3 regions of the Pseudomonas sp. TWP3-1 genome follow, and region 1 is predicted to be linked to each of the others. Evidence: predicted binding sites of a transcription regulator. Region 1 holds the regulator's gene; each other region holds the start of a gene.
What was found. Region 1 encodes sigma-54, which starts transcription at its own class of promoters, with help from an activator protein. Its sites were predicted from a motif close to ANTGGCATNNANNTTGCTNT; they were not measured.

Region 1 (3,277 bases):
CCCTAACGGCGCCGGCAAGACCACCTGTTTCTACATGATCGTCGGCCTGGTCCAGGCCGATCAGGGCCGCGTCCTGATCGACGATCTGGACGTCAGCCACCAGCCAATGCACGGCCGTGCGAAGGCCGGTATCGGCTATTTGCCGCAAGAAGCGTCGATCTTCCGCAAGCTGTCGGTGGCCGACAACATCATGGCCATCCTCGAAACGCGTCAGGAGCTCGACAAGGCCGGCCGTCGCAAAGAGCTGGAAAGCCTGCTGCAGGAATTCCACATCAGCCACATCCGCGACAACCTCGGCATGAGCCTGTCGGGTGGTGAACGTCGCCGGGTCGAAATCGCCCGCGCGCTGGCCACCGCACCGAAATTCATCCTGCTCGACGAACCGTTCGCCGGTGTTGACCCGATTTCGGTCGGCGACATCAAGCAGATCATCCATCACCTCAAGGCCAAGGGTATCGGTGTGTTGATCACCGACCACAACGTCCGTGAGACGCTGGACATCTGCGAAACTGCCTACATCGTCAACGACGGTCAACTGATCGCCGAAGGCGACTCGGCCACCATCCTCGCCAACGATCTGGTGAAGGAAGTGTATCTGGGTCACGAGTTCCGCCTGTGATCATTGGGGTGTCCTCGCACGAGCCTGGGCATCCCTGCGATTTTCTTGGTTTAATTGTTACGGTGCTCTAGGCAAACACTTCAGTTTCAGGCATATAATTTGCTTAAGTTTGGCGCTCCGGCGCCCTGTAGTGGATGGCGCATAGCGCCGGCGAATAAGGTGTTAAGCCCCTGCCATGAAACCATCGCTAGTCTTGAGAATGGGCCAGCAGCTGACGATGACACCGCAGCTGCAACAGGCCATCCGCCTGCTCCAATTGTCGACCCTGGATCTGCAACAGGAAATCCAGGAGGCTCTGGAATCCAATCCGATGCTCGAACGCCAGGAAGAAGGCGAAGACTTCGACAACTCCGATCCCCTCGCCGACAACGTCGAGCAGAAGCCCAACACCGAAACCCAGGAACCCTCTTTTCAGGAAAGCGCCCCGACGGTGGACAACCTCGAGGAAGGCGACTGGAACGAGCGCATCCCCAACGAATTGCCCGTCGATACTGCCTGGGAAGACGTCTACCAGACCAGCGCCAGCAGCCTGCCAAGCAACGACGATGACGAGTGGGACTTCACCACGCGTACCTCCGTCGGTGAAAGCCTGCAAAGCCATCTGCTGTGGCAGTTGAACCTCGCGCCGATGTCCGACACCGATCGCCTGATCGCCGTGACCCTGATCGACTGCATCAACAATCAGGGCTACCTCGACGAGACCCTCGAAGAAATTCTCGACGCCTTCGATCCCGAGCTCGATATCGAGCTGGATGAAATCGAAGCCGTGCTGCACCGCATCCAGCAATTCGAGCCAGCCGGCATCGGCGCACGCAACCTCAGCGAATGCCTGCTGCTGCAACTGCGTCAGCTACCCGCTAAAACGCCGTGGCTGGTCGAAGCCAAGCGTCTGGTCAGCGACTACATCGATCTGCTAGGCAGCCGCGATTACAGTCAGCTGATGCGGCGCATGAAGCTCAAGGAAGACGAGCTGCGCCAGGTCATCGAGCTGGTGCAAAGCCTCAATCCGCGTCCGGGTTCGCAAATCGAATCGTCCGAAGCCGAGTACGTGGTGCCGGACGTCATCGTGCGCAAGGACAACGAGCGCTGGCTGGTCGAACTGAACCAGGAATCCGTGCCGCGCCTGCGGGTCAACGCGCAGTACGCAGGTTTCGTCCGCCGTGCCGACACCAGCGCCGACAACACTTTCATGCGCAATCAGTTGCAGGAAGCGCGCTGGTTCATCAAAAGCCTGCAAAGCCGCAACGAAACCCTGATGAAAGTCGCCACGCAGATCGTCGAGCACCAGCGCGGCTTTCTGGAATACGGCGACGAAGCGATGAAGCCGCTGGTCTTGCATGACATCGCTGAAGCGGTCGGCATGCACGAATCGACGATTTCCCGCGTGACCACGCAGAAATTCATGCATACCCCGCGCGGTATATATGAACTGAAATACTTTTTCTCGAGCCACGTCAGCACCTCCGAAGGCGGTGAATGCTCGTCCACGGCGATCCGCGCGATCATCAAAAAACTGGTTGCCGCGGAAAATCAGAAAAAGCCGTTGAGTGACAGCAAGATCGCTGGTTTACTGGAGGCACAAGGCATTCAGGTGGCTCGCCGCACCGTCGCCAAGTACCGCGAATCTCTCGGGATCGCGCCTTCGAGCGAACGCAAGCGGTTGATGTAAGCCACGTTACAGCGTTCCAGTGGCAGGCTTTTCGGCCTGCCGCTTTATGCACTGGCAACGAAGGAGAAGCTGTATGCAAGTCAACATCAGTGGACACCAACTGGAAGTGACCGAACCTCTGCGCGACTACATCAACGAGAAACTTCAACGATTGGAGCGCCATTTCGACAAGATCACCAACGTGCAAGTCACGATGTGTGTCGAAAAGCTCAAGCAGAAAATCGAAGCCACCTTGCATATTCCCGGCAGTGAGGTCGTCGCAAACGCGGAACATACCGATATGTACGCAGCGATCGACGCATTGACCGACAAGCTCGACAAACAACTCAAAAAGCATAAGGAAAAGACCCAGAGCCTGCTTCAAGGCGCGACGGGTCGATAACCCCCCATTCCATGATCCGACTTGAAAGTATCCTGACCCCCGGCCGTTCCCTCGTGAACGTGCCGGGCGGCAGCAAAAAGAAAGCCCTCGAGCAAATTGCCAACCTGATCGCCCGGGAAGTTCCGGATCTGGAGATGCAAGATGTCTTCGAGGCTTTGATTGCCCGTGAAAAACTCGGTTCTACCGGTTTTGGCAACGGCATCGCCATCCCTCATTGCCGCCTCAAGGGCTGCGAATCCCCTATCAGCGCCTTGATACACCTGGAAGCTCCGATCGATTTCGACGCCATCGATGGTGCTCCGGTTGACCTGCTGTTCGTGCTGCTGGTCCCCGAAGCTGCCACCGATGCACACCTGGAACTGTTGCGACAGATTGCCAGCATGCTCGACCGCAAGGACGTCCGCGAAAAACTGCGTAGCGCCACCAGTAACCAAGCCTTGTATCAGGTTGTCCTCGACGAGCAGAACGGGCAGTAATCATGCGTTTGATCATCGTCAGTGGCCGCTCCGGCTCGGGTAAAAGTACCGCTCTGAATGTCCTTGAGGACAACGGCTACTACTGCATCGACAATCTGCCGGCCGGCCTGCTGCCGGAACTGGCCGAACGC
Region 2 (3,277 bases), on a different contig from region 1:
TAATTCCGACACGACAATCTGAATACGTTACACCTTAACCACGCACGTCCCTCCCGGACGGCGGGCTGCGGCCCAGGGGCTCCTTCGAGGAGCCCTTTTTTATGCATCACATTCAACACTATTTCTGTGGCGAGGGGATTTATCCCCGTTGGGTCGCGCAGCGGCCCCAAAACCTGTCACCTCGGTGCCGCAGATAAATCAAAAGATCAGAAACGACGACTGCTGCGCAGCCGAGCGGGGATAAATCCCCTCGCCACAAGAGCCCCTTGCCAGATTCAGCGTCCGACTTTCATTGCCGCGATGGCGTCCACCGATTCACGAATCAGCGCCGGGCCTTTATAGATGAAGCCGGAGTAGATCTGCACCAGGCTCGCGCCGGCAGCAATCTTCTCGGCCGCATGCTTGCCTTCGGTAATCCCGCCCGCCGCGATGATCGGCAGACGACCGCCCAGCTCCGCCGCCAGCACTTTCACCGTGTGCGTGCTCTTCTCACGCACCGGCGCACCGGACAGACCGCCCATCTCGTCGCCATGTTCCATGCCTTCGACGCCAACGCGACTCAGGGTGGTGTTGGTGGCGATCACCGCATCCATCCCGGTTTCGATCAGTGCCTGGGCAACCTGCACGGTTTCTTCGTCGGTCATGTCCGGAGCGATCTTGATCGCCAGCGGCACATGCTTGCCGTGACGCAGCGCCAGTTCGGCGCGACGCTGGGCCAAGTCCGCCAGCAACTGCTTGAGCGAATCACCGAATTGCAGGCTGCGCAGGCCCGGGGTGTTCGGCGAGCTGACGTTGACCGTGATGTAACTGGCGTGGGCGTAAACCTTGTCCAGGCAGATCAGGTAGTCGTCGACTGCGCGCTCGACCGGGGTGTCGAAATTCTTGCCGATATTGATCCCAAGCACGCCTTTATATTTGGCGGCAGCAACCCGCGCCAACAGGTGATCAACGCCAAGGTTGTTGAACCCCATGCGATTGATGATCGCCTCGGCTTCCGGCAAGCGGAAGATCCGCGGTTTCGGGTTGCCCGGCTGCGGACGCGGAGTGATGGTGCCGATTTCGACGAAACCGAAACCCAACTGTGCAAAGCCGTCGATGGCCGCGCCGTTCTTGTCCAGACCTGCGGCCAGACCCACCGGGTTCGGAAAGTCCAGCCCCATGACATTCACCGGCACGTGCGCCGGGGCCTTGCACAGCAAGCCGTTGAGGCCCAAACGTCCGCCCGCGCCGATCAGATCCAGCGACAGGTCGTGGGAGGTTTCCGGGGAAAGTTTGAACAACAGCTGACGGGCCAGGGTGTACATGGGCGGCGATGACTCGGGCGGCGAAAAGAGGCGGCGATTATAGCCGGGCATGACCCTGCGGCGCGAGGCGCACGCGCAAATCCTTGTGCGTGGCATATGCCTTGCACCCCGGTATTTCACGATCGCTTTTGCAGGTGCATGGAATGACTCAACCTTCTGCCAGGCCGCTGGCCTGGGTCAACGGCAGCGACGCCCCGGAAAAAAGCGCAATCAATCTTGGCTTCATGGCCCTGAGCGACTGCGCCTCGCTGGTGGTCGCCGCCACGCAGGGCTTCGCTCAGCCTTACGGCCTGACGCTGAACCTCAAGCGTCAGACTTCGTGGGCCAATCTGCGCGACAAACTGGTCAGCGGCGAACTCGACGCCGCGCACAGCCTGTATGGCCTGATCTACGCGGTGCATCTGGGCATCGGCGGCGTGGCGCCGACCGACATGGCGGTGTTGATGGGCCTCAACCAGAACGGTCAGAGCCTCAACCTGTCCCACGGCTTGCAACGGCTCGGCGTGACCAGTCCTGAAGCGCTCGACCGCCATGTGCACCATTCGCGCGCAAAACTCACCTTCGCGCAGACCTTCCCCACCGGCACTCACGCGATGTGGCTGTATTACTGGCTGGCGAGCCAAGGCATTCATCCGCTGCGCGATGTCGACAGCGTGGTGGTGCCGCCGCCGCAAATGGTCGCGCACTTGCAGGCCGGACGTATCGACGGTTTCTGCGTCGGCGAGCCATGGGCAGCCAGCGCGGTGCAACAGGATCTCGGTTTTACCTTGGCGACCAGCCAGACCATCTGGCCCGATCACCCGGAAAAAGTCCTCGGCTGCACCCGCGCCTTCGTCGAGCAGTATCCGAATACCGCACGGGCGCTGGTGATGGCGATTCTCGAAGCCAGCCGTTTCATCGAAGCAAGCCCGGAAAACCGCCGCAGCACCGCACAGTTGCTGAGCGCGCCGGAATATCTCGACGCGCCGGTTGCCTGTATCGAACCGCGGTTTACCGGCGACTACGCCGACGGCCTCGGCAATCGCTGGCAAGATCCGCACGCGCTGCGCTTTCATGGCGACGGCTCAGTCAATCTGCCGTACCTGTCGGACGGCATGTGGTTCATGACCCAGTTCCGCCGCTGGGGTTTGCTGCGTGATGACCCGGATTACCTCGGCGTCGCCCGTCAGGTGCAGCAACTTGCGTTATACCGCGACGCCGCCACTGCCGTCGGTGTCCCCACGGGCGCGGGAGATATGCGCAGCAGCCAATTGATCGACGGCAAAATCTGGGACGGCAGCGATCCAGCCGGCTACGCCCGCAGTTTCAAATTGCACGCGCTGAGCGACAGCGCTGCCCTTCTCGCTCGCCGCTGACAGGAGATCGCGAACATGCTGCGCATTCTGCTGATCAACGACACCGCAAAAAAGGTCGGGCGCTTGAAAGCCGCGTTGACCGAGGCCGGATTCGAGGTCATCGATGAATCGGGATTGACCATCGACCTGCCCGCGCGCGTCGAAACGGTGCGCCCGGACGTGATCCTGATCGATACCGAGTCACCGAGCCGCGATGTGATGGAGCAAGTGGTGCTGGTCAGCCGCGACCAACCACGGCCGATAGTGATGTTTACCGACGAGCATGACCCCGGCGTGATGCGTCAGGCGATCAAGTCCGGGGTGAGTGCCTACATCGTCGAAGGCATTCACGCACAACGTTTGCAGCCGATTCTCGACGTGGCGATGGCGCGCTTCGAAAGCGACCAGGCCCTGCGCGCCCAATTGCATGCCCGCGACCAGCAATTGGCCGAGCGCAAGCGCATTGAGCTGGCCAAGGGCTTGTTGATGAAGATGAAGGACTGCAATGAAGAAGAGGCCTACACGCTGATGCGCCGCCAGGCCATGAGCCGCCAGCAGAAACTGATTCAGGTTGCGGAGCAGATCATTGCCATGAGCGAGTTGCTGGGCTGAGGTTTGCGGTGCCTGTGAAGGCCCCAT
Region 3 (3,277 bases), on a different contig from region 1:
GAGTTTCCGGTGCTGTCGATCGACATGGGCGGCTCGATCGTGGCGGCCAACCGCGCGGCGGCGCAGTTGCTCGGGGTGCGCGTCGACGAGGTTCCGGGAATTCCGCTGTCGCGTTACGCCGAAGATTTCGACTTGCCGGAACTGGTGCGCGCCAACAAATCGCGGATCAACGGCATGCGGGTCAAGGTCAAGGGCGACGTGTTTCTCGCCGACATCGCACCACTGCAATCCGAACACGACGACAGCGAAGCCATGGCCGGCGCGGTGCTGACTTTGCATCGAGCGGACCGGGTTGGCGAGCGTATCTATAACGTGCGCAAGCAAGAGCTGCGCGGCTTCGACAGCATCTTCCAGAGTTCCAAAGTCATGGCCGCCGTGGTGCGCGAAGCTCGGCGTATGGCACCGCTGGATGCGCCGCTATTGATAGAAGGCGAAACCGGCACCGGCAAAGAATTGCTGGCGCGCGCCTGTCACCTCGCCAGTCCACGCGGACAATCGCCGTTGATGGCGCTCAACTGTGCCGGGTTGCCCGAGTCGATGGCCGAGACCGAGTTGTTCGGCTACGGCCCCGGCGCGTTCGAAGGTGCGCGGGCCGAAGGCAAGCTCGGGCTGCTGGAGCTGACGGCGGGCGGTACGTTGTTTCTCGATGGCGTCGGCGAAATGAGCCCGCGCTTGCAGGTGAAATTGCTGCGCTTCTTGCAGGACGGTTGCTTCCGTCGTGTCGGCAGTGATGAAGAGGTGTATCTGGATGTGCGGGTGATCTGCGCGACGCAGGTGGACTTGTCCGAACTGTGCGCGCGCGGTGAGTTTCGTCAGGATTTGTACCATCGCTTGAACGTGCTTTCGCTGCACATCCCGCCACTGCGTGAATGCCTCGACGGGCTGACACCGCTGGTTGAACACTTCCTCGATCAGGCCAGTCGGCAGATCGGTTGCGCGCTGCCGAAACTGGCACCGGCGGCGATGGATCGGCTGAGTCACTACCATTGGCCGGGCAATGTGCGGCAACTGGAGAACGTGCTGTTTCAGGCGGTTTCGCTGTGTGACGGCGGCACGGTCAAGGCTGAGCACATTCGCCTGCCGGATTATGGCGTGCGTCAGCCGCTTGGCGATTTTTCGCTGGAGGGCGGGCTGGATGAAATTGTCGGGCGCTTTGAGAAGGCTGTGCTGGAGCGGCTGTATTCGGAACATCCGAGTAGTCGGCAACTCGGCAAGCGACTCGGCGTCTCGCACACCACCATTGCTAACAAATTGCGCGAATACGAAGTCGGCAAAGATTCCGGAAGTTAAGAAGAACCCCTGTGGCGAGGGGATTTATCCCCGATGGGCTGCGAAGCAGCCCCAAATCCATCCAAAGCGGTGTATCAGTTGAACTGCGTTTATCGGTATCGGGGCGGCTTCGCCACCCAGCGGGGATAAATCCCCTCGCCACAAGTTCGCCAACAACCTCAGAGATCGTGATTGCCGCATAGCGGCATTCCACCGCCGGTTTTTCGACTTCGATACATTTCCCTTTTCCCCCTAAAACCCTTCAAGTCCTTTGTTTGCCGGGCTTCGTGCTGCCAGAAAAAAGTTGGTCTGCAAATTGCTTAAGGCTCAGCAGTACAGCGGTGGGCGGCAAACGTCCGGCATGCAGAGGAAAGAGTGTGGACAAGTACCTTTATGTGGCAATGACCGGCGCCAGCCAGAACGCACTGGCGCAAAAGGCGCATGCCAACAACCTGGCGAACATCTCCACCAACGGTTTTCAGCGCGACCTGGAACAGGCGCGTTCGATGCCGGTGTTCGGTGACAGCTTTCCGGCGCGTGCGTTTGCCATGAGCGAGCGGCCCGCTACCGACTTCACGCCTGGCTCGCTGGTGCAGACCGGTCGTGACCTCGACGTGGCCGTGACCGGCAACGGCTGGATCGCCGTGCAGAACCCGAGCGGTGGCGAAAGCTACGTGCGCACCGGCAGCCTGAACGTCGATGCCCTCGGTGTGTTGCGCGCCGGCAACGGCATGCCGGTGATGGGCAATGGCGGTCCGATCGCCGTGCCGCCCGAGCAGCAGATCGAAGTCGGTGAAGACGGCACCATCAGTATTCGCGCGATGGGTGAAGGCCCGCGCGTGATGGCCGAAGTCGACCGGATCAAACTGGTCAACCCGGACATCAAGAACATGAATAAAGGCCTCGACGGCTCGATCTACACCAAGGACGGCCAGCCGGCGCAGGCCGATGCCAACGTCAAACTGGTCTCGGGTTTTCTTGAGTCGAGCAACGTCAATGCCGTCGAAGAGATGACCTCGGTGCTGGCCCTGGCCAAGCAGTTCGAGTTGCACATCAAGATGATGAACACCGCCAAAGACGACGACCAGGCCATGGCTCGGGTCTTGCAGATCAGCTAATTATCAGAACGTCGCGCCGTAAAACAGGCGCACGAGGAGAATCGAATGCTTCCGGCTCTATGGGTTGCCAAAACAGGTCTGTCCGCTCAGGACACCAACCTGACTACCATTTCCAACAACCTGGCCAACGTGTCGACCACGGGTTTCAAACGTGACCGCGCAGAATTCCAGGACCTGCTGTACCAGATCAAACGCCAGCCAGGCGCCCAGTCGACTCAAGACAGCGAACTGCCGACGGGTCTGCAATTGGGTACCGGTGTGCGCATCGTCGGCACTCAGAAAAACTTCACCGCCGGCAGCCTGCAAACGACTGAGCAGCCGCTGGACATGGCCATCAACGGTCGCGGTTTCTTCCAGATCCTGCAGCCGGACGGCACCACGTCCTACACCCGTGACGGTACATTCCACCTCGATTCCAATGGCCAGATCGTCAACGCCAGTGGTTTCGCTCTGGAGCCTGCGATTGTTATCCCGAACGACGCGCAAACCTTCACCGTCGGCAATGACGGCACCGTTTCCGTGACCTTGCCTGGCAACGCCGCTTCGCAAGTGATCGGCAACCTGCAGACCGCTGACTTCATCAACCCGGCCGGTCTGCAAGCCGTGGGCAACAACCTGTTCCTGGAAACTGCTGCTTCCGGCGCGCCGCAAGTCGGCACTCCGGGGCTGGCCGGTTTCGGTACCACGCTGCAGAACACCCTGGAAACGTCCAACGTCAGCACCGTTGAAGAGATGGTCAACATGATCACCACTCAGCGCGCTTACGAGATGAACTCCAAAGTGATTTCCACCGCCGACCAGATGCTCTCGTTCGTAACGCAGAATCTGTAATCAAGTCTTTGGGGCGGCCATGAGGCTGCCTGCAACACCGTGAGGTAGGGTCATGAATC

Region 2: a site for sigma-54 is predicted at 1,393-1,412, ahead of ACP7BN_RS15530 (CmpA/NrtA family ABC transporter substrate-binding protein). Genes of this name have one in related genera too.
Region 3: a site for sigma-54 is predicted at 1,573-1,592, ahead of ACP7BN_RS14380 (flagellar basal body rod protein FlgF). Genes of this name have one in related genera too.

The regions. Positions count from the first base shown of each region.
Region 1 is NZ_JAFCUQ010000003.1:219,837-223,113, forward strand. It holds gene lptB (LPS export ABC transporter ATP-binding protein) at 1-619, shown strand, start outside; gene ACP7BN_RS06305 (RNA polymerase factor sigma-54) at 795-2,288, shown strand; gene hpf (ribosome hibernation-promoting factor, HPF/YfiA family) at 2,362-2,670, shown strand; gene ptsN (PTS IIA-like nitrogen regulatory protein PtsN) at 2,682-3,146, shown strand; gene rapZ (RNase adapter RapZ) at 3,149-3,277, shown strand, end outside.
Region 2 is NZ_JAFCUQ010000010.1:82,155-85,431, reverse strand. It holds gene ACP7BN_RS15535 (quinone-dependent dihydroorotate dehydrogenase) at 276-1,304, opposite strand; gene ACP7BN_RS15530 (CmpA/NrtA family ABC transporter substrate-binding protein) at 1,448-2,659, shown strand; gene ACP7BN_RS15525 (ANTAR domain-containing response regulator) at 2,675-3,250, shown strand.
Region 3 is NZ_JAFCUQ010000009.1:74,424-77,700, forward strand. It holds gene ACP7BN_RS14375 (sigma-54-dependent transcriptional regulator) at 1-1,290, shown strand, start outside; gene ACP7BN_RS14380 (flagellar basal body rod protein FlgF) at 1,647-2,387, shown strand; gene flgG (flagellar basal-body rod protein FlgG) at 2,433-3,218, shown strand; gene flgH (flagellar basal body L-ring protein FlgH) at 3,271-3,277, shown strand, end outside.